One region of the Bacillus sp. AP8 genome, then DNA from elsewhere that is predicted to be linked to it. Evidence: riboswitches for the same ligand, from Rfam matches in the RefSeq annotation. Region 1 holds a riboswitch; each other region holds the start of a gene.
What was found. Region 1 has a riboswitch for cobalamin ahead of BN349_RS21200 (hypothetical protein). Riboswitches for the same ligand answer to the same signal wherever they lie in the genome.
Positions count from the first base shown of each region.

Region 2: linked by a shared signal. The riboswitch ahead of BN349_RS09100 (cobyric acid synthase) and the one ahead of BN349_RS21200 (hypothetical protein) in region 1 are both predicted to bind cobalamin.
Region 3: linked by a shared signal. The riboswitch ahead of BN349_RS17260 (hypothetical protein) and the one ahead of BN349_RS21200 (hypothetical protein) in region 1 are both predicted to bind cobalamin.

Region 1 covers NZ_CAPG01000090.1:32,181-40,306, reverse strand. Annotated here, with positions in the region: gene metG (methionine--tRNA ligase) at 1-740, shown strand, start outside; cobalamin riboswitch at 819-1,018, shown strand; gene BN349_RS21200 (hypothetical protein) at 1,305-1,529, shown strand; gene BN349_RS21195 (MFS transporter) at 1,851-3,302, shown strand; gene BN349_RS21190 (permease) at 3,490-4,362, shown strand; gene BN349_RS21185 (TIGR03943 family putative permease subunit) at 4,381-5,223, shown strand; gene BN349_RS21180 (hypothetical protein) at 5,309-5,668, opposite strand; gene BN349_RS21175 (DUF1450 domain-containing protein) at 5,984-6,223, opposite strand; gene BN349_RS21170 (flavin reductase family protein) at 6,476-6,964, shown strand; gene BN349_RS21165 (superoxide dismutase) at 7,309-7,920, shown strand; gene BN349_RS21160 (helix-turn-helix transcriptional regulator) at 8,040-8,126, opposite strand, start outside.
Region 2 covers NZ_CAPG01000035.1:9,113-17,238, forward strand. Annotated here, with positions in the region: gene BN349_RS09080 (adenosylcobinamide-GDP ribazoletransferase) at 1-407, opposite strand, end outside; gene BN349_RS09085 (bifunctional adenosylcobinamide kinase/adenosylcobinamide-phosphate guanylyltransferase) at 513-1,043, opposite strand; gene BN349_RS09090 (pyridoxal phosphate-dependent aminotransferase) at 1,040-2,134, opposite strand; gene cobT (nicotinate-nucleotide--dimethylbenzimidazole phosphoribosyltransferase) at 2,203-3,267, opposite strand; gene BN349_RS09100 (cobyric acid synthase) at 3,284-4,792, opposite strand; cobalamin riboswitch at 5,172-5,341, opposite strand; gene BN349_RS09105 (ECF transporter S component) at 5,343-5,849, opposite strand; gene BN349_RS09110 (fumarylacetoacetate hydrolase family protein) at 6,205-7,101, opposite strand; gene BN349_RS09115 (maleate cis-trans isomerase family protein) at 7,395-8,126, opposite strand, start outside.
Region 3 covers NZ_CAPG01000072.1:13,271-21,396, forward strand. Annotated here, with positions in the region: gene BN349_RS17250 (amino acid permease) at 54-1,460, shown strand; gene BN349_RS17255 (ABC transporter substrate-binding protein) at 1,569-2,516, opposite strand; gene BN349_RS17260 (hypothetical protein) at 2,520-3,068, opposite strand; cobalamin riboswitch at 3,320-3,513, opposite strand; gene wrbA (NAD(P)H:quinone oxidoreductase) at 3,866-4,477, opposite strand; gene BN349_RS17270 (alpha/beta hydrolase) at 4,602-5,213, opposite strand; gene BN349_RS17275 (flavin reductase family protein) at 5,231-5,842, opposite strand; gene BN349_RS17280 (ring-cleaving dioxygenase) at 5,863-6,801, opposite strand; gene BN349_RS17285 (MarR family winged helix-turn-helix transcriptional regulator) at 6,996-7,421, opposite strand; gene BN349_RS17290 (hypothetical protein) at 7,692-7,919, opposite strand; gene BN349_RS17295 (hypothetical protein) at 7,990-8,126, opposite strand, start outside.

The DNA.
Region 1 (8,126 bases):
CAGCTATACTTTTGGGAATAAAGAATAAGGCATTGCCTACACGGATTATTTCCAATGAGTATTTAACCTTAGAGAAGCGTAAGTTGTCTACTAGTCAGAATTGGGCTGTATGGGTGCCATATATCATAGAAAGGTATGATGCAGATTCCATTCGTTATTTTCTAACAGTGAATGCGCCAGAAAATCGTGATACGGATTTTTCATGGAGAGAATTTATTTATAGCCATAATGGTGAGTTGTTGGGGGCTTATGGGAATTTTGTGAATCGGACATTAAAATTTATTTCTAAAGCATTTGATAATAAAGTTCCAAAGGGTCAGATTGCTTCACCTATTCAGGCACGTACGAAAAGCTTATATAGTGAAATTGGAGAGAGGATTGAGGAAGGACATTTTAAAGAAGCTTTAGAGGAAATTTTTAAATATGTTCGAGAGGCTAATCGTTATTTTGATAATCAAAAGCCTTGGAATCAAGTAAAGAAACAGGAATTGGAAGGCAACAATACACTAGCAACATGTGTTTATATAATTTGTAATTTAGCGCAGCTTTTACAGCCATTTTTACCTTATTCAGCTGAGAAGATTCGTACAATGCTCAGTATTGATAAGATAGAATGGCAGGAACAAACAGAACTTCCGAGCGTTATCCAATCTGTACGCCCTTTATTTGAAAGATTAGATATCCATTTAATTGACGAAGAAGTAGATTATTTAGTGAATGGCTCAAATCATACAATATAAGATTTCAATAGTATTTTTCTAAAAAGTTACTGCTGTTTGTAAAATTTATAATTTTTTGTTATATTTAACCAGAAAAATGAATAAGCGAAATTAATAGGTGTGGATAAAAGTAGTATGATTTTATCTGCTTAAAAGGGAAGTCGGTTAGAATCCGACGCTGTCCCGCAACTGTAATTGGGAGCAATTCGAAAATACCACTGTTTCTGAATATAAGAAATGGGAAGGTTCGAAAAGCGATGAACATAAGCCAGGAGACCTGCCTAATTAATAGTTACATCAGTTACCTACGAGGATAGGAGGTGTTAATAGCGAATTATTTAGCATGGAAAATTTTGTAGTGTATTTTTCGTGTTTATTAAGATTTCTTTCGTGAATTAACAACTTCCTTTGGAAGTTGTTTTTTTTATTTTAGCTAGTAGTGGTTACCCTAGACGCAATATCCCTAATTGTACATTTATAAGACCCCCAATTTTATAAATTATGAAAGAAAGATGGGAACCACTACTAGCTTTTAATTTGATTGTTCACTATACAAATAGACATAAGCATAGGGAGGGCTGTATATTGAAAACGATTGATTTTTACATTCATCATTTTAAGTCTCTCATTTCGAACAATCTAGTGAGTGAGAAAGCCATTACTTTAGAAGAGGTTTATACAAGCTTAACTAATCAAATTAAAATTCAATTGATTAATATAGAGAAAAAAGACCAATCAATGAAAAATCTTGATCAAGCATATAAATGGATACGTCAAGATGTGTTAGGTCGACAAACGAAGGTTATATAAGAAAGCATTATATATCTGGATTGGTAGTATAAAGGTTATGTTAAGGCTAGACTTTTTAGAAACAATCCAGAGTTAATGTTGAACGAGTACGAAAAATCTGTGATGTGCGTAATTAGTTGTTATTATGAACTAATGGCAACATTCCTCCATAACAGACTTCTTCAACATATCCCCTGTTTCAAAATAACAAATACCCATCTATTCCATCATTTTTTAAACGTATAGCATCTTTAAGGTGATTCATACTAATGGTAATTCGTATGTGGTTAGCGATACCCGTCGATTTAATGACTTTACATACATATGGAGGCAGAATTAGTCATGAAAAAACAATTAGAGTCAGCTCGAGATTTACCACGACGTAAAAATAAATGGCTTATCCTGCTTGCTGTTGGATTATTTACATTTATGTCTACTTTGGATGGAAGTATTGTAAATATTGCTATTCCAACGATGTCAAAGGAATTATCTGTCGATATGAACCAAGTAGAATGGATTGTTTCTATTTACTTAATGATTATTTGTATCTTTATACTACTATTTGGCAAATTAGGAGATACCATTGGGAAAGTTAAAGTATTTCGGCTAGGGACATTTATTTTTATTTTTGGCTCTTTCCTATGTGGAATAAGTTATTCATTAACTGCTTTAGTTTTATCAAGAATGGTTCAAGCACTTGGAGCCAGTATGACGATGGCAACGAACTATGGGATTATTACTGAGCAGTTTCCTGTTCAGGAAAGAGGAAAGGCATTAGGGTTAATGGGCTCATTTGTTTCTTTAGGTAGTATAGCAGGACCAGGTATAGGGGGTGTGATTATTGGCCATTTTAGCTGGGAGTATATTTTTCTAATTAATGTTCCTATAGGGTTAATCACAATTCTATTAGGTTTTTTTATTTTACCGAAAGATCAAGTGTATGTTGAAAATAGAAAGGTTGACTATCTAGGTTTTGTCTTATTTGGAGCGTTCATCTTTTTCCTATTCGGCGCTATATTTGTTGGTCAGGAGATTGGCTTTATGAAGCCTCTTATTAAGATATTATTTGTATGCTCAATTATAACGTTCATTCTATTAATAATAGTGGAAAAGAGAGTTCAGCAGCCATTAATTAATATTCAAATCTTTGCTAATAGAGGATTTTCTTTAGGGTTAATTTGTGCTGTTTTAGTTTTTACAACAAGCTTTTTTTATAATGTATTGATGCCTTTTTATTTACAAAAAACATTAGCTCTAACAGCAAGTTCTTCCGGCTTTTTGTTAATGATCTTACCATTAGTAATGGTTATTGTAGCCCCTATAAGCGGATACTTGTCTGACAAGGTTAGCTCCGAAATTCTAACCTTTATTGGATTAATTATTCTTACTTGTGCACAGCTCTTTTTTGTATTTATTGATCAAACTACACATCTTGGCTTTTTTGTTCTGTCAGCGGCCTTAATGGGAGCTGGGGTTTCCCTGTTTCAATCACCTAATAATGCAATTATTATGTCTTCTGTCCAAAAGCATCAGCTTGGTATAGCAGGTAGTATGAACTCTCTTGCAAGAAATGTAGGGATGGTAATTGGAGTGGCCTTAGCGACAACTAGTTTATATAGCGCGATGAGTTATAAAGCAGGTTATGGGATTAAAACCTATATTGAACATAGACCCGATTTATTCATATTTGGCTTTCACTTTGCATTCATCTTTGCCTTTTTCATTTGTTTATTAGCAACTGTATTAACGGGATATCGCATATTGAAGAGAAAGCAAATTGTACAAAAAAGTTAGTATACTGTTCGATTATTTATAGATAAATGATGTATGAACAAACGGTTATTTATTGAATAGACACTAGTTAATTAGAAAATAGTTGTTATATATTGCCTTTGATATTGCCAGCTTTGATAATGATAAAATTGGTGTGAACTTTTAATTAAATAGAAGAAGCTAAGATTTTTGAAAGGAATCATACACTTTGTCTACATTTTTGCAACTGAATACAATTTTTATAAGCATTTTAATTGAAGCTATACCTTTTGTTTTAATAGGAGTTTTTGTAGCTGGATTTATCCAGATTTTTGTTAAAGAAGAACTGGTAGCTAAGCTAATACCTAAAAACAAATTTCTAGCTGTTTTATATGGAACATTAATTGGTGGGCTATTTCCAGCATGTGAATGTGGGATTGTGCCAATTGTTCGCAGATTAATGATGAAAGGCGTACCTCTTTATATTGCCATTCCTTTTATGCTAACAGGACCAGTTATTAATCCTATTGTTATGTTTTCAACGTATATTGCTTTTGGCAACCAGTGGGATATCATGATATATCGTGGATGTATAGCATTATTAGTTGCTTTCATCATCGGTATTTTGATTTCTTATTTGTTTAATGGAAATCAGATGTTGCAGATATCTTCATCTAGTTCATGTTCTCAAATCACAAATCTTTCTTTTATGCAAAAAATGGTCGATATGCTTAGACATGCTATAGAGGAATTCTTTTCTGTTGGGAAATATTTAATTATTGGAGCATTTATAGCTGCAGCTATGCAAACATTTTTAAAAACGTCAACATTATTAGAGATGGGGCAGACAGAGGTAACATCCTCTTTAGTAATGATGGGACTTGCTTATGTATTATCTCTTTGCTCAGAAGCGGATGCTTTTATTGCTTCTTCTTTTAGTGGAACTTTCTCTATAGGGGCACTTGTAGCCTTTCTTGTATATGGTCCAATGGTGGATATAAAAAATATGTTAATGATGTTAAGTGTATTTAATAAAAGATTCGTTTTTATATTAATTATGCTCATTACGATTTTGGTATTGCTGGGATCATTAATGATATAGGAAAGGAGGAGGAAATTTATGTTTCGAGCGCTTATATTAATGATTTTTACGTTTTTTTTCTATCGTCTACATGCAACTGGAGATTTATCTAAATATATAAATATGAAATATTCTTATATTTCGTATATCGCAATTTTTATTTTTGCAATTCTAGCAGTCGTACAAATATTTAACGTTGCAAAGCATAAAGACGAAGTACAATGCTGTTCTGACCATTCTCATATGAATGTAAATCAAAAGCCATTATTCTATCGATTTCTTCATTATGGAATTTTTATCTTTCCGCTCGTTACAGGGCTCTTTTTACCAGTTGCAACGCTTGATTCAACGATTGTTAAATCAAAAGGATTTTCATTTCAAACGATTGAATCTTTAGAAGCTTCTGATCCATACGCTCAAACGCAATATTTAAAGCCCGATACAAGCGTATATTATGGAAAAGAGGGCCATTATGAATTAATGGAGAAGGAATTGAAGCAATTTGCTCATAGTAACAAAGTAGAACTAAATAATGAAAATTTCTTAAAAGGAATGGAGATCATTTATAATTTCCCCGGAGAGTTCATGGATAAAGAGATTTCATTTGATGGATTTACTTTTAAAGGGGATACCTTGAAGGTAAATCAGTTCTTTATATTGCGTTTTGGAATTATACATTGTATTGCTGATTCAGGAGCTTTTGGTATGCTTGTAGAATTTCCTGAAAACGTTCATTTCACGGATGATGTATGGCTTAATGTAAAAGGAAAAATATCCACCATGTATTACCAACCTTTTAAAGCTACCATTCCTGTTTTAAAAGTTGAAGAGTGGAAATCCATTAAGGAACCAAGTGATCCTTATACGTATAGACAATATTAGAATGAACATAAGTTTTATGGCATGTAAAGAAAGGTTAACACAACGGTGATGGTTTTCTCTGTTGTGTTAACCTTTGTTTGTTTTATTAATGCTCAACTTGCTCTCGATACCATGACCAAAACGTTTCTGTATTTGTAATAGTATGAGGTAGTTCTCCTAAATTATTTTCGTCATGTAAAAAGGACTCTTGATATTCTGCAAGGGATAGTTCCTTGAACTCAAATTCATTGTTTAACAAGTCTTTAAAAATAAAGCCACGGTCAATGATGGAAGCAATATTGCCTAATAATGTGTGACCTCCATTATCATCAAAAAAACGAAGCTGCTTAAAATTACTTAAATGAAAGCTGCGTAGTACAACATGCGTACATACTATGCATCTCACGATATTTTCGTAAGGACTTTTAACAAGTGTATAAATGGCTTCCTTTTTCGGTTGGCTCATCCTATCTCCACTCCCATAAAATAATATGTGTAACTAAAGAAGTTATGAAAATGATCTTACTTATATATAATCTAACATGGATTAGGAAGAAAGAAATGAAAAAATCATTAAATTTTGGTTAGAATTATGTAAATGTTTCAGTTGATGTCAACCAATTAGCTATAGTTGATTATATTGTGTTTAAATATGTTTTTGTAATTATTTGGAAATGTGTGTAGAATAAGAATGGTTAGGAGTATCTTCTTCATGATTGTCTGAATAGAGAAATGATGTGGGATTGGCTGTTTCATTAAGAAGAAAATAAAGGAGGGCTCATTATAGCTGAGCTAACTCCGCCTCTATTTTTAAATGAATATTTGATAGGCATTCTTCGTTAGTTTTTCCGAATACTCGTTGGCCATTAACAAGTGCGTATGGGCGCATTTTACATAAACCACATATATTTAGGCACTCATAACGCATTACAGTAACTTCAGAGTAATGTTCCAATAGCTTTTCTAGATCAATAGAAGAAAGTAAATTTGAATCACATATTTCGATAATGATAAACCCCATATTGTCTCCTAGCGTCCACTTTTTGATAACATTTTTATGAAAGAAAGCATTTTATTAGAAAAATGGAAATAACTTTGTTATATTGTATTTATACTTATTATACCATTTAGTATAATAAGTATAAAGTAAATCATCTTAAGATGTATGGCAGCTAGTTTATTATGAAGAAATGGAATGATGACATATTCACTTATTCATTTGTAATAATTATAAAGTGAAACTTCCGTCATAATTAGAAAGGAGAAGAAAGATATGAATACAGATGCTGCTACATTTAAAGAAGTTATGGGAAATTATCCTACAGGTGTAACAGTTGTAACAACAATGAGTGATAAAGGAAAACCGCTAGGATTAACTGTTAACTCTTTCGCTTCAGTATCCTTAGATCCTATGCTCATTTTATGGTCTATAGACAAAAGGGTGTCTTCGTATAATATTTTTGTTCAAGCTGAAAAATTTGCCGTACATATTCTGGCAGAAGATCAAGGCGAAATTTGCACATTGTTTGCAAGTAAAGATGTGGACCGTTTTGGAAACTGCCAGTGGAATACATCTGAAAGAAATCTACCGATTCTTCAGGATGTTTCAAGTGTGTTAGAATGTGAGACTTTCCAAACAATAGACGCTGGAGATCACATGATATTGATTGGAAAAGTCATTAACATGGAACATCAAGCTAAATCTCCACTTTTATATCACAAAAGAAAATTTGGGGCTATTCCAAAGGAATTTTATTTATAAATCTATCAATATAGTCTAATCGTATGATGTGAGGAAATACTAGTCATACGGTTAGGCAAAGAACCTATGTACGAATGAAGTAAAGAAATAGGTTCAGGATTCATTTTTCATAATCCGTTGTTATTTTTTATACTTTATTACTTAAAAAGTATGTAATATGAAAATAGGCTGTTTTCGCATTTTTTATTACCTACGACCCAGTTAGTGAATATAGGCTAGTTGATTTCCGCTTCCGTTTCAAATGACTTTTATGCTTATTTTATTCACTGGATTTATGTTAAAACAAACAATCTTATAGAAAACAAGCCATAAATAAAATAATAGTAAACTTAGGAGGAAATTTTATGTCAACATTTGAATTACCAGCATTACCTTACGCATTTAACGCCTTAGAACCACATATTGATGAACAAACAATGATGATCCACCATGATCGTCATCATGCAACATACGTTAATAATTTGAACGCAGCAATTGAAGGACATAGTGAGCTTTCTTCTCACAGTATTGAAGAGTTAGTTTCTAAAATTGAAAGTGTACCGGAAAATATTCGTACAGCAGTTCGAAACAATGGTGGTGGACATGCAAACCATAGCTTGTTCTGGACGATTATTTCACCAAATGGAGGTGGAGAACCAACAGGTGCTGTAGCAGAAGCGATAAATGAAGCATTCGGAAGCTATGAGACATTTAAAGAAGAGTTTGCTAAAGCAGCTACAACTCGATTTGGTTCTGGCTGGGCATGGCTTGTAATTGATAATGGAAAATTAGCAGTCACAAGTACAGCGAATCAAGATAATCCATTAATGGAAGGAAAAACACCTATTCTTGGTTTAGATGTGTGGGAGCATGCATATTATTTAAAATATCAAAATAAACGTCCAGACTATATTAATGCATTTTTCAATGTGATTAATTGGGATGAAGTAAATAGACGTTATTCTGTAATGAAATAAAATAGTAAAACTCTTTGGGGAAATTCAGGATATAACACGTAAAAGAATGTAAAATTTATTCACTAAAAAACCGTTGTAGAGATTGATCTTTACAACGGTTTTATATGTTTAGTGATTTGTTATCTGAATTGAATGAGAAACTTACAGTGGTTATTTCCTTCCGTTTTGCAACTTATTCTCTTTACTTGCTCGGCGTCTAAAACATT
Region 2 (8,126 bases), on a different contig from region 1:
ATAGCAGGAAAAAGCAGTAATTGAAATAGAGCTTGAAACCTTGAAAGAGCAGGAACAAACAGAAAAACCAAAATTAACACTAACTCATTATTAATCGCTAGTAATTCATATAACAATCCTACTTTCCATATAAAAAGAAAAATAACTGCAAGTACCGCAAAACTTCCAACGCGAGAATCTTTCATTATTTCATATTTTTTCTCCATAGATGCATTTGAACCAATTGCATCTGCAACATCCATCCATCCGTCTAAATGTAAGCCACCTGTTGCATATACCCATGCCGTTAAGAGAGCTAACATTAACAGCGTATCTGGTAATATAGGATGTAGGAGGAGATAAACAATCGCCATAAAACAACCAATGACAATTCCTGCAAAAGGAAAAAAGCGCAGAGCCCATTTCATAGATTTTCGATTCACATCACAGGCAATTGGCAAAGGAAAGCGAGTTAAAAATTGTAAAGATAATACCGCTCCATACCAAATATTTTTAATTTTAATCCCTCCATATCATTTCCAATTAATTGGACTTCCAGCAACTACTTGTATCGCTCGGTCACTTTGTGAAACAACATATTTATGAACAGCTTGTAAACTATACAAATAGCTCTGAACTCCTTCATCTAAAATAGGAATTTCTTCATTAAGATCATTTGAAACGAAAATAATCGTTAGTTGTTTTAATCTAGCAATATCAAACAACTTTTTTAACCGTTCAATCATTATTTGATAGGATTTATTTTCAGAAAAAAGCACATTGCTACTCCAGACAGTTAAACAATCGACAAGCAAAACAGAATGATTTGGTACGAGCTGAATTTTTTCATGAATAAAATATGGTTCTTCAATCGTCGTCCATTGTGACGTTCGACTTTCTTGATGAAGCTTGATACGATGATTCATTTCTTCATCAATATTTCTCTTAGATGTAGCAACATAATATAGACCTTTAGCCTTTAATTTCTTAAATAAATCCATAGCCATTCGTTCAGCCAAAGAGCTTTTTCCTGAACGAACGCCACCTGATATAAAAATGATCAAGCTCGCTCTCTCCATTCTTTTAAATGTCGTACGATGCTTTCATTTTCCTCTCTCGTTCGAATTGCAATACGTAACGCTTTCCCTTCAATATCTAAAAAATTATACGTATGTCTCACTAAAATCCCTTTTTCAACTAAAAACAATAATAAAGTCTCATGATTATCTAATAAAGGATCACGAAGCAAATAATAATTCGTATAAGTATTAGATATTTCAAACCCTAATTTCTGAAATTCTTTTGTTAACCACACCTTTTCTTCCAAAACAAATGCAGCAGTCTTTTTAATAAAGTCATCACATTCTGGTAAACATTCTATTAAACTTAATGCTACGGCATTGACACTCCAAGGTACTTGCATTTGCGATAATTGATTTATCGTTTGTTCATCAGCCATTATATAACCTAAACGAACACCTGGAACAGCAAAAATCTTTGTTAGTGATCGTAATACAATTAAGTTAGAGTATTGCTGAATGAAACACTTTACACTTTTTTCATTTGGAGAAAAATGAATGAATGCTTCATCAACAACAACGTAAGTTCCATACACATTTGCTTTTTCTACCAAATTTTTCATTACTTCAAAAGATAAACGAGTACCAGATGGATTATTTGGACGACATACAAATATCGCATCATTCGTCTCTAAAACTTTTTCCCAGTTGTTCGGTAATATACAATCATTCCAATACTCCTCATACAGATAGCAAGTATAGCTAACACCATTTGCTTTACAAGCCCATTCATATTCACTGAAGGTAGGATGAAAAATAGCCGCTTTTTTCCCTTTAAATAATGATGCACTCAAATGAATCGCTTCTGCTCCTCCATTTGTCAAAAGTACTTGATTACTTGCGATTTCTTCATAATTAGCTACTTTCTCTGTATGCTCTTTATAAGTTAAATCAGGATAGATGTTACTTTTTTCAACTATTGCAGTCATCATTGCTTCTACCATAATAGACGGTATTCCAAAAGGATTAATATTTGCGCTAAAGTCTTTTAGCCCAAAAGAATTCATACCTTTATCTTGAAGAATAGATGCAATAACACTTGTTTTTCCTCCATGCTCTGGCCATTTAGTTTTCATATAGAAACTCCTCGCAATTAAAAATAGTATAGAGACAATTATACTAACTGTTTCTATGCATTTGAGTATTAGCTTCTTGAACTTTCCTTCGATACATTCGCATCCTCGAAAGTAGCCATTTCACTGACCATTTTTGTCGCTGCTTCTACCAAACTATATGCTAAAACAGCGCCACTTCCTTCTCCTAAACGCATTTGTAATGATAAGAGAGGTTTCTTACCAAGCTTTTCGAGAGCAGCAGTATGACCCGGTTCCACTGAATGATGACCTGCTATCATATAATCTTTTACTAATGGACATAATTTGACTGCTAATAAAGCACTAGCTGTACAAATAAAACCATCTAATAAAATCGGAATCTTTCTAGATGCAGCATACAGCATCGCGCCTACCATAGCACCAATCTCGAATCCACCTACTTTTTGTAGCAAGTCTAAAGCATCATCAGCATTAGGCTGTAATAACTTTAAAGCATCATCAATTACTTCTGCCTTATAATCAAGTGCTGAAGACAAAAGCCCTGTCCCTTGTCCAACAAGAGAACGAACATTTAAACCAGTGATAGCAGCAACTATAGCAGAGCTAGATGTTGTATTAGCAATTCCCATTTCACCAACAATTAATAATTTGGCTCCTCGATTTATAATGTTTTCCGCCCGTTTTATTCCAACTTCAATAGAACGAATCGCTTCTTCCTTTGTCATTGCTGGGCCCTTTGCAAAATTCTTCGTTCCATATGCTACTTTTTCAATACATAATCCGTCTGCATAGAGATCCGATTTAACACCAACATCAACAATTTCTATTAATCCGTTCACATTTTTTGTAAAAACATTAATGGCCGCTCCACCATTTAAAAAGTTCATCACCATTTGAGCTGTTACTTCTTGTGGATAGGCTGATACTTTTTCTTCTGCTATACCATGGTCTGCTGCAAATACAATGACACCCGGAGGGTACACAGTAGGCATCTTCTCCCCTGTAATTTCTGTAAGCTGGATTGCCACTTTTTCTATATCTCCTAAACTCCCAATTGGCTTTGTCAAATTATTAATATGTTGTAGGGCGATCTCACCCATGTGATGATTTACCTCATTAATTTCTTTAATGACAGATTGCAATTTTTCACTCATTGCCTTTCCCCTTTTCTCATCGATGTAAAATTTCGTAAATTTTTTCTATATCTACATTTTGACGTACATGGTTTGCTAAACGTCTATACTCATTTTCTTTTAATACCTCTACATCAAGTGTACGCTCTATAGATGGTAGACCTATAGTTGCACGCACTTGATTTAAAAACACCCCACGAAATTCATTGTTATGAAATATATGATGTAAATAAGTGCCGATAATTTTCCCATTATTCATACAGCACCCCTCTTCTTCACCATTTAAAAAAGCAAAGCAAGGTACATATTCAGTCGTTTTAGAAATACCCATATGCACTTCATAGCCCTTTAAAGGAATCATCTCTTCACCAAAGCATTTCGTAAATCCATTTGTTATAACTGTTTTCTTGTCTTGCTTCATCTCAGTGACTATCGGTAGTAAACCCAAGCCTAAAATCTTTGTAATATCTGATTCAACCTGATATTCATCAAGTAATTCTTTACCTAAAAGTTGATATCCACCACAAATTCCAAAAATGTAAGTACCTTTTTTCACTAATGAGAGAATCTTTCTATCTAAACCAGTTTCTTTCATAAATTCCATTGCGTAAGCAGAGTTTTTCGTTCCTGGAATGATAATAACATCGGGATTACCTAGTTGACTGGTTTTTTTTACAAAACGAACATTACAATCTTTTTCTAAACGTAATGGATCCAGATCTGTGAAATTAGAAAAGGTTGGATGTGCAATGACAGCTATATCAATATCCGCCTCATCATTCGTACCTCTTATGCTATATTGAGCAAGGGACAGACTATCTTCACCGTCAATTTCTAAATTAGGAATATAAGGAATAACCCCTAAAACCGGAACACTAGTATATTCCTCAAACCAATCCAGTCCAGGTTGTAAAAGCGTTACATCTCCTCGAAATTTATTAATTATGACCCCTTTCACTCGTTTTCGATCTTCCTCGGACAACAACTGCAATGTACCTACTAAACTAGCAAAAACCCCGCCACGATCAATATCACCAACTAGAATTACAGGTGAATCAACAAGTCTAGCTAATCTCATATTGACCAATTCTCGATCATTTAAATTTATTTCCGCCGGTGAACCAGCCCCTTCTATAACAATGCAATCATACTCATCTGCTAGCTTCTTAAACGATTCACTAATAGCTTGCAAACCCGTTTCAAAAAAATTCTGACGATAAACCGCCGCCTTCATATCACTATATGGCTTTCCGTGTAAAACAACCTGAGATTTCATATCTCCAGATGGCTTTATTAATATAGGATTCATGTGAACAGATGCATCTACTCCTGCTGCTTCAGCTTGTATTCCTTGAGCTCTCCCAATTTCAAGACCATCATTTGTTATATATGAATTCAAAGCCATATTCTGTGATTTAAAAGGCGCTACCTTTAAACCATCTTCTGAAAATATTTTGCATAAGGCTGTCACAAAAATACTCTTTCCTGAATCAGAATGAGTTCCTTGAACCATTATCGGCTTTGCTTTACCTCTTACTATTTCCATGAGCTATCTCAACTCCTTTAAATAAAAATCAATAAAGTTACTAACAGTAATTTGGTTACAATTTTTTCACAAACATGTTTTATTGTATATAAAAGTCGATAGGATCGTTAGGTACGAGTCGGAATAGTAGGATTGGTCAGACACCCCGCAAGCTCTATTTACCGAAGAGGATCACCCGCCCGTTCCGTGATAAGCGAACCCTGAATTTAACTCTGCCCGTATTCACTATTTGTTCATAGGAAACAAAGTATGCGAAATAACCTATATAAAAAAGCACTAGGCTTTTGGGAGCCTAGTGCCTTATACAACAAAATTATGCCTTCTTCTAATAGTCAACACAAAATATGTATAAAGACAACATGCTCCCTGAAAAAATGTTGTGAAAATTCTGTTTAAAGGAGGTATCCTGACTTAGATTCATCTTACTCTCTCACCTTCCCAAATCATTATGATTAAGTGGTTTATCCTGAGATTTCATCATCATTACAGTAGTTAGGGTCTGTAGAGGATTCTCACCTCTTTCCCTGATCTCTAAACAGTTATTATTCTGTTAAATGGTAGAAGGGCTTATATACTTTTTCTTCCACTTTAAAGGTAGTGCTGCAAAAACAATTTCAGCAACTACTATATTACAAACCGAAGCAATGGCAAGTGCTGGGAATAATACAAAAATCACATCTTTTAAAATTGGATATAAAGCTAAAAGTGATAATGGACAATTAAAGATAAATGCAATCACGACTGATATCCCAATACCAAAAGCTTGATTTATTTTTTTGCCAATCCATCTACGTGTTACACTATACAAAAACATAGTAATAGCCATCATTATCGCTATTATGAGATGAACTGGAAAGGATAGCGGAAATCCAGCTATTAAGGATGAAATCATATGTCCAAGAAATCCAAGAGCCATTCCAAAGCCCGGACCCAATAACAGTGTTCCAATAAAAGCTGGAGCTGCATCAAAAGCAATGGACCCCATTACTTTAATATTTGCTCCTATAAAACACATCGCAATTAGTAAAGCACATATGGTTGTTTTTTGAATCTTCAAAGCTACTCTCCTTTACTCTTTATGACGTTCTCTATTTCTATTATAGAAGTGCAGCAACAAACGTACAAGATACTATACTCATATAAGACAATATAGTAGCGTTTTGTGCATTACTATAGTATAGTAAAATCTATTTAATTTTTCAAAAAAAACTGCTAAAAACTCAGAATATCAATTGAGTATTCCAAGTTTTTAGCGAAAGAAGACGTAAAATTAAGCCTTTAAGCTACACCTTTTAGTATATTGATTATCCAAAACTAAACCTGTAATTATGTTTATAAAAATTTTTCAATAAACAAGTTTTACCAAAAATAACTCTATATTTTCAATCAGTTCCAGTTTTATTTTTTATAAATTACTCTCTGGTATTTTGTATAAAAATGTTTGATAATGTACCAAGTTTATCAATTGTAACTTTTACCACATCACCATCTTTTAACCATACCCTTTTCTCTTCAGGATAGCCCAAAATAACTCCTTCTGGCGTACCTGTCAAAATGACATCGCCTGGTTGAAGAGTAAAATATTCCGAAATATAAGTTATAAGTTCTCTACAACTGAAAATCATATCAGATGTATTAGATTTCTGACGAATTTCTCCATTTACATAAGAGGTTATATTTAAGTCGTCGGGATCCTCTATCTCATCCTTGCTCACCAAATATGGTCCAATTGGACAGAAACCATCACTTGTTTTACCAAGTAACCATTGAGAGCTTTGTGATTGTAAGTCACGTGCAGAAATATCATTTGCAATACAGTATCCATAAATAACTGAAAGGGCATCTTCTTTTTTAACATTTCTTGCCTTTTTCCCTATAATTATTGCTAATTCTGCTTCATAATCAACTTGTGATGAAGTATGAGGTAACATAATCTCTTTATCGTGAGCATTAATAGTATTATTAAATTTACTAAATATAATTGGGTTCGAAGGAAAAGGCAAATTACACTCCGTAGCATGCTTTTTATAGTTTAATCCAATACAAATTATTTTTTTAGGTTCAGGTACACTAGGACCATAATCAAGGGAAGTTTCTTCTAAAAATAAAGTTTCTTCCCTCAAAGATGCCGCAACTAGCTTAGATATTTCTTCATGCATATCTTCTATATTTATTAGATCATATACGGATAGAGGAATATTGTTAATATAAGGAAATTTTGTCGAAGCCGCTTCAACATCTAAAATGCCTTTTTCAGTTTTAATTCCCAAAACCAAGCGTTTATCTTTATAAAAAGTAACTGAAATCATTCTTTTCCACCATCCCATTTTTCTAATACTTTAAATAAGTAAATAATTCTATATTTCCCAAAAACTTCACTAAGTTTTAAACTTTATTTATTCATGATATAATCAATTTGACATCTGCACTTTAAAACAGCATGCATAAGGGGTTGTGACAGCTAATCTTCTGTCCGTAAAATGAAATGGAGTCGTCAGAGAAGACGTTAATCACCATGCAGATATTCTTTGTTTATTTACAAACTAAATAAACAGAGCATTGCAACCCCTGCACGGGTTGAATGCTCCTAATAATGGTTATACTAACTTTGATTTACACTTGAAAATACTTTACCCCAACCTTTAATAATACTAGGATCTAAATCCACTATTTTTAAACACTCCCACATAAGTACATTAATAGTGTCATACATTGGCAAATTATATTTTTCTTCATAATATTCCACCTTATCTACCGCTGGAAAGTTAGTACACACCACACTTAAGGCATCCGCAGGTAACACAGACACCGCTTTAATTTGTTCTTCAATTCTCTCTTGGGTTACTAAACTAAAAGAACGGTTTACAGTCTGACCAAGCCCTGCCACATTAACTGTATCCACATTACAATGCTTTTTATATTGTTCCACAATTAATTGGTTGATTTCTGATATATAAGGAGTAACAAGGTGCACAGCTTTAATATTATGCTCTTTAAATGCTCTTACTTGAGATAACATTGAAGTAGTAGCGGGTATACCTGTTCTTTTTGTTATCGCTTTGCAAAGTTCTTGATCAACCTCGAAGCCAAGCCATCCACCCGATGTTCCATTCCAAGCTATTACATCTACTTCCGCATGAGCTAATAATTCCGCTGCCTTTAACATCGGCTCAAAATCAAATTGACTTAAAGCATCTTGTTCTAATGATATTTTAGTAACCTCAAAACGGGAAAAGTGGCAAGTTACTTCAGGGACATCGCACAACAATTTAGAACAAATTGGCTCTAGTATCGTATTTGATGAAGGTGTAAGCATACCAATTTTTTTAGGTTC
Region 3 (8,126 bases), on a different contig from region 1:
AATCTACTAGTTATGTATCTATACCACAATAGATTTTGAAGGATGTGTAGCTATTGAAAAATAACGATATACGACATAACCAATTGAATCGATCAATGAAAAATAGGCATCTATTTATGCTATCTCTTGGTGGCGTTATTGGAACGGGCTTATTTTTGAATGCCGGCTTTACAATCAATCAAGCTGGAGCAGGTGGTGCTTTAATAGGGTATTTAATTGGCGGCATCATCTTATATTTAGTAATGGTTTGTTTAGGAGAGCTTGCTGTATATATGCCAGTTACCGGTTCTTTTCAAACTTACGCAACAAAGTTTATTAGTCCCGCAGCTGGCTTTTCATTAGGATGGATGTATTTTATTGGCTCTGCTACAACAGCCGGAGTAGAGTTTACTGCTGCTGGAATATTAATGCACCGTTGGTTTCCAGATATACCAACTTGGATTTGGTGTTTCATTTTTATTGTGTTATTATTCGGCATTAATGCATTAACAACAAAAGGCTTTGCAGAAGCTGAATATTGGCTATCCGGTATAAAAGTTGTAGCTGTACTATTTTTTATTGTCGTCGGATTTGGTGCAATATTTGGAGTATTAGATTTATCAGATCGTCCAGCTCCACATTTCAGTAATCTAGGCTGGAATCATCTTTTTCCGCAAGGAATCGGAATCATATTTGTGACGATGATGAATGTTATTTTTTCCTATCAAGGATCTGAATTAATCGGTATCGCTGCTGGCGAAAGTGAAAATCCTCAAAAGAATATACCTCGCGCAATCAGAAATGTATTATTAAGAATTATTATATTCTATATCTCTTCTATTCTTGTATTATCAGCAGTATTTCCTTCTACTGAGCTAGGTTTATTAGAAAGTCCGTTCGTAACTTTAATGGACCTTGCTGGAATTCCATTTGCACCCGACATCATGAACTTTGTTATTTTGACTGCCATTTTATCTGTAGGAAATTCCTGCTTATATGCTTCAACTCGTCTGCTTTGGTCCATGGCTCATGAAGGAATGGCTCCAAAAGCATTCGGCAAACTTACAAAGCGAAAGGTGCCATTCATTGCACTCGTATTTACCATTATATTCTCACTATTATCTCTGTTAACAAGCTTTATAGCTGCTGATACTGTATTTGTATTACTTATGTCTATCGCAGGTATTTCAGTCACAATTTCTTGGATTGGTATAGCTTTCTCACAATTTATGTTTCGACGAAAGTATTTGAAAGCAGGAGGTAAACTGAATGATTTAAAATATAAAGTACCTTTTTATCCGATCGTTCCCATTGTTTGTATCCTTTTTTGCATAACTATATTAATTTTTCTAGCATTTGATTCCACTCAACTAACTGGACTACTAATCGGTGTAGGTTTCTTTATACTTTGTTATGTATTTTATGCTCTAAAATGGAAACACACTAGCACACAAACGACAGATTTTCATATTGAAGAATAGCCCCCAAAAAACCGCGGATGATACATTCGCGGTTTTTTTAACGGTTATTTCATTAGTTTATTTACATGTACAGTATCAAAATCACAACATTATGACTTAACAAAACTATTATTTAAATAAATCAGGATATACAGCTTTAGCTACAAGCTCTACAGCTTCCCCAATACGCGGTCCTGGACGAGACATAATATCAGCATCTAATTGGATAACTTGATTATTCTTCACTGCATCAAGGTTATTCCAGCTTTTCCGATTTTTAATTTCATCTACCGGATTATCAATATAATTTACTGTTGTTAATATCACTTGTGGGTTACGCTTAATAATTTCTTCCTCAGTAGGCTTCATCCAACCTTCTTTATCCGCAAAAATATTCTCCACTCCAGCACTGTCTAAGATTTCTTGCTGGAATGTTTTTGCACCTGTTGTATAAATATCTGGAGAAGGACTAATTTCATAGTAAACTTTCGCTTTTGTATCTATACTAGCTACTTTTTCTTGAACAGAAGTAAATTGTTCTTTAATATGAGAAATAATTTCTTTCCCCTTTTTTTCTACTCCCATTACTGCCGCTAATTGTTCAATGTCTCCATATACGTCATCAATAGTTGCTGCTGATTGAATAACGAAAATAGGAATTCCTGCATCTTTTATTGGTTGAAGGACTTTTTCATCACCGATTGTATAGGCAATTACAACATCAGGCTTCAAAGCTATTACTTCTTCTGTATTTACGTTAACTGAGTCCGAAACTCGTTTGATTTCTTTCGCTTTTTCAGGATAGTTATCATAATCTGTAACACCAACAAGCTTATCTCCCACACCTAATTCAAACAAAATCTCTGTGTTACTTGGTTGTAGGGAAACAACTGTTTCTGGAACTTTGTCAAAAGTAATTTCTGCTCCTGTATCATCTTTGACTTTATATGCTTGCACTTCGGTTTTTGCATCTTTTGATTCATTTTGCTTTTTTGTTTGATTATCACTGCCACACGCAGTTAAAAACAAGGCTAATAATAGAGCGGAAATCAAGCTAAATAATTTCATCTTCTTCATTCGTTATTCCCCCGACTTTTTCTTTTTTCTCGTATCATAGGATTTACTTATAAATTCAACTTCAGTTAATTCCTTTTGCTTATTCACATATACAGCCATTACAAATAGAACGTTTGCTAACAAATGCGCATAATCAAATAGAATTTTCTCAACATCCATTTCTAAGCTCACTTTGTGTAGAGCTCGGACAGATTTCTTCGCTTCACTTCTACAAGTATGCAATACACAAGCGGCAGTAGATCCTTGCGGAAGCACAAATGTTTCTATCCTTTCTTTAACTTCAGAAACATAGAAGTCGTACATGGAGCTAAGACGGTCGAGATCTTCCTCAGTTATCGCCACTTTACCACGAGCAGAACCATTAAGGTGATAAGCCATTTCAATTAAGTACATTAAATCCTTATGAACAATGGAAATGTCTTTCGTTAATGAGGCAGCTAGCCCAATCCGTGTTGCTAAAGAGTCCGTTCTAATCTCAAAGTCAACAGTTGATGCCGATTCTCTCATATACGGATAGCATAAAAAGCGTAAGTCTTTCTTTACCATATACATATGAACCTCCTTATATATTAGCGATGGACCTCTCGTATTTCTTGTAGTGTCATAAATTACAAGATTAAGCCAATATTCCTCTTATATGACCACTTTCTACTATTTGATAGAATTCCTATTGTCATATAGAAACATCTTCTTTTCTCATAAAAAAAGCCACCCAAGATTATTGGCCGGCATTCGTCATCCATTATTTTATAATTAAATAAGATGAAAATTTGCCATACAATCCTCTTAACTTCCGAAGAGTAAAATACGATGAAAAAAAAGTAGGTATCCTGGCTTGTGCGTCATCTTACTTTAAGAACCTTCCCATTTCAAACACAAATGCTTAAAACAGTGGTATTTTCTTATTTCATCAGCACTTACAGTTGCGGAAACAGCTTCGGACTTACACCGAATTCCCTTTTAACTAATCTAATAGTCTTTTTTCTCTGCAAGGTTTATTCACTTATCTTCTATCATAACATGGCAATAGATGCATATTATAGTAAGTTGCTCAATAATACATACTTCCATATATGACACTATAGATTGATGTATACAAGAATCCTCTAGATAGCCAAAAACGTTTAATCAGGCAATCAGTATATGTCTAAGTTAAACTATGATTGGAAGATCTCTTTTGTAATCCATATCTTATTTTCACCTTAAATAAGATTTTACAGATTACTACTTACATTTCTCTTACAAATAGACTTTCGTACACATTGAGGTCAATGAAAGATTATTTTACTTCATACCCACCCTCAAAAGATAAAGGAGTCTCATCAACGAGGCTCCTTTATTAAAAATACTTATTGATTTGCTTTTTTTATCGCTTCAGCGATAGTGACTGTACGTTTCGCTTGATGCTTAATTGCCTCTTCAACGTCTTCAACCATTTCACCTTGTTGATTAACAGTTACACTAGTTCCGTATGGATTTCCTCCTGCTGCAAATGTTACAGGATCAGTATAACCAGGAGCTGCAACGATTGCACCCCAATGATACATAGTTGTATAAAGAGATAAAATAGTTGCTTCCTGACCACCATGTGCATTTTGGGCCGAGCTCATTGCACTAACTACTTTATTGACTAATTTTCCGTTGAACCATAAACCACCTGTTGTATCCAAGAAATTCTTCATTTGACCAGGCATGTTACCGAAGCGAGTTGGAACAGAGAAGATAATGGCATCTGCCCATTCTAAATCCGCTAGAGTAACCTCTGGAACATCTTTCGTTGCTTCCAGATGAGCTTTCCATGCAGGATTCGACTCAATTGCAGCTTGGGGTGCTGTTTCAGCTACTTTCAATACTTTGACTTCTGCTCCAGCAGCTTTAGCACCCTCTTCTGCCATTTTAGCCATTTTGTAATTTGTACCACCTGAACTATAATAAATAACTGCTAGTTTAACATTTTCCATTTTCACATTCTCCTCACCATTAGTTTTTTTAGTAAATAATCTATTTAAAAACCCCATGTTGTATTCACCCTTCTCGTATATTTCTAGGAATCACCTCCCAAAAGGATTCCTAATATCAACCAATCTAATTACTAAAAATGCTTTTATACCACTTCGCTGCTTCTTCAACCTCAGTGCGAGTTAACGAATGACCAAAATTCTCCCAATATATGGATACATCAGAACCCGCTTGATTTAGTGTTCTCAATAATTCTTCTGATTCTTGCGCTGGACAAATAGGATCATTCTTACCTGCTGCAATAAATGTAAAAGTACCTGTTAAATCTGGTAAATCAATTCCTCTTCTTGGTACCATTGGATGATGCAGAATGGCTCCTTTTAAGGAATGGCTATAATGAAATAACAAACTTGCTGCAATATTAGCTCCATTCGAATAGCCAATAGCTACAACATTTGATCGATCAAAATCATATTTTTCTGCAGATTCATCGATAAATTCATGTAGCTGCTTTGTACGAAAAATTAAATCTTCTTCGTCAAAGATCCCTTCAGCTAAACGACGAAAAAATCTTGGCATGCCATTCTCTAGAATTTCTCCACGAACACTTAATACAGCTGCCTCTTGATCAATAATATCCGCTAATGGTAATAAATCATGTTCATTTCCACCCGTTCCATGAAGTAACAGCAATGTCCGACTTGTTTTACTTTTTCCAGGTATAAAAAGATGTTTCAAAATAATACCCCCTATTCTTATTCTGGTCTCTCTATTGAAAAGACTTTACCTAATGTGGCATAATTACTTCCCGCTAAACGACTCACAGCATTTAATTCTTTAGCATTAATTCGTCCCTTGTCATAAAGACTATCTTCAATATGATATTGAACAATTTTCCCTATCACAAAATCACATCCGTTGTTCTCATCTCCCCCAAGTTCAACTATTCTCTCAAGTACGCACTCCATTCTGATCTTCGCTTCTTTAACTCCGGGCGTAGAAATCTTTTTGCTCGAACAGATGGTAAGTTCCGTTTTTTCTATTTCACTTTCATGAGGTAACAGATTTGCCGCTGTTTGATTAACTTGCTCAACTATATTTTCATCGACTATATGAACTACAAATTCCTTTGAAAAAGCAATATTTCTAGCTGTATCCTTACGCTCAACACCATTTCTTCTTTGAATAGATATCGAAATAAGTGGAGGATTAGAAGAAACAATATTAAAAAAACTAAATGGTGCTGCGTTCAAGGTGCCATCTTCTGAAGTGGAAGTAACAAATGCAATCGGCCTAGGAATAATGCTACCTATTAAAAATTTATAGTTATCTCTTTCACTTAAAGATGTAGGATCAATTGACACCATATTTAACACCTCTTATCTACTTAATCTAAGCTCCGTACATGAACAGGAATCAATATTTCTTCTAATTTTTCTCGATGTATTTCGTACTGAGATGGAAGCATTAAATTTCCGCCCATTGTTTCTTGTGATTCATCATGAGCAAATCCCGGAGGATCCGTTGCAATTTCAAACAATATTTCACCATGCTCTCTAAAATAAATCGCATTAAAATAATTCCGATCTCGAACAGGTGTTACACCGTAACCATGCTCACTCACATATCGCTTCCAATCTAATTGGTCCTCATCATCTTTTGCTCGCCAAGCAATGTGATGAACAGTACCTACTCCCATTTCACCATTTGGTAGCGATGAAATTTTAACATCAATTACATTTCCAATATCTCCAATTGATTGAAAACGAATAATATCTTCTTCTTGACCAATGCGTTCAAGCCCCATCACTTGCTCCAATAATTGAGCTGTATGCTCAGGTCTCTTGGAATATAAGGTCGCTCCACCAAAACCTTTTATCGCTACATCAGAAGTGACCTCACCAAAACTCCATGAATTTTGTTGTCCTTCCGCTCTTTCTACTATCTCTAATAAAAGTCCATGTGGATCTTCAAATGAAAGATACTGTTCACCAAATCTTTCTGTTTTTGAAAACTTAATATTAAATTTTGCTAGTCTTTTTTCCCAAAAGGACATAGCTCCAATTGGTACCACATAAGATGTAACACCTACTTGGCCTGCACCAATTTTCCCTTTATGCGCACCTGCCCATGGAAAAAAAGTTATGATTGTCCCTGGAGTTCCTCCTTCATTTCCAAAATATAAATGATAAGTACCCGGATCATCGAAATTTACTGTCTTTTTTACTAAACGCAAGCCTAGTACACCTGAATAAAAATCAACGTTTTCCTGCGGATGACCAACAATTGCTGTAATATGATGTATACCCATTGTTTTTTTGCTCATGTTCTTTTCTCCTCCGTTTTTGTTCGAATACACAAATGACGTCTCTTATTAACATCACATTGCCTTTTCCTACCACCACAAAACCACTAATTCATATATCTCTATTTCGAGATATTATTTTAAATGAAAAACCGTTGCCGGTTTTTTTGTGTCCTTTTTGATTGAAAAACAGATTCATTTCATTTGTAATGACATTAACTGTTACGAAGACCAATTTTTTTTAATAAATCAATAGTTGTTTCTAACTCTTCTTGTGATAAATTCTCAAAAATTGTTTCAATCGTCTTTTTATGCTTTGGAAAAGCTTCTTCGATAAATGCCTTTCCTTCTTCTGTAATAGAAGCATAAGTTACGCGGCGATCTTTTGGACAAGCACGTCGTGCAACAAATCCTTTATCCTCTAATTTATCAACTACATACGTAATACTACTGCTAGCTAATAATATTTTCTTACCAATATGCTGAATAGGTTGATCACCTTTATGATATAGAAGTTCAAGTACAGCAAATTCAGTTGGGTTTACGCCATACTTTCCCATATCTTGCTTTACTTTATCTTGAACGGACTGTGACGCACGTAAAAGAATAACTAATGCTTTTAAGGATAAGTTGTTTTCCATTTTAGCACTTCCTTTACACTATTATCTCGAGTAAATTTATTTCGATTTCGAGATAATAATAACCGAAATAAAAAAGAAAGTCAAACCATTTTAATTACTTTTTTTAATTTCATCATACTTGTTATCTATCTTGAACATTTTCCACCTTTACTATTCTCTAAGAGACTGTTTTTTAGGATGTTAATGCAAGACATTTACAAATTTCTGTCCATTTATTTCTAAAAAAGGATATTCGCTATTGATAATAACCAAGTATTCTTTAAATCTATTTTAATTGTTTAAAGCAAATCTTTGTTCAACAAACTTTCCAAGTATGCTTATACTAATCATTACAACTGCAATCACAATTATTTTTAATGGATTTACTATAATCTGAAACAAATCATTACCTAGTACACTAAATACGAAAGTCATACCAAAAATTCCAATGGCTGATGCAATTGGAAATACAGGAAGCAAACAAAGCATTGCTACTATTAGGATACATTTTTGATCCATCCAAGCAGAATATTTCTTAACACTGTCTTTTTCACGATATTTTTTTTAAAATGGACGTTCACCAAAATATCTAAACATCCAATATAAGCTCCAGGCTCCAGGCTCCAGCCAGACAACCTACATAAGATAGTATAAATCCTGTAAATAACCCAAATGAAGCTGCATTAGCCATCATAAATGCGGTTAAAGGTAAAAAAGGTAAAAAGG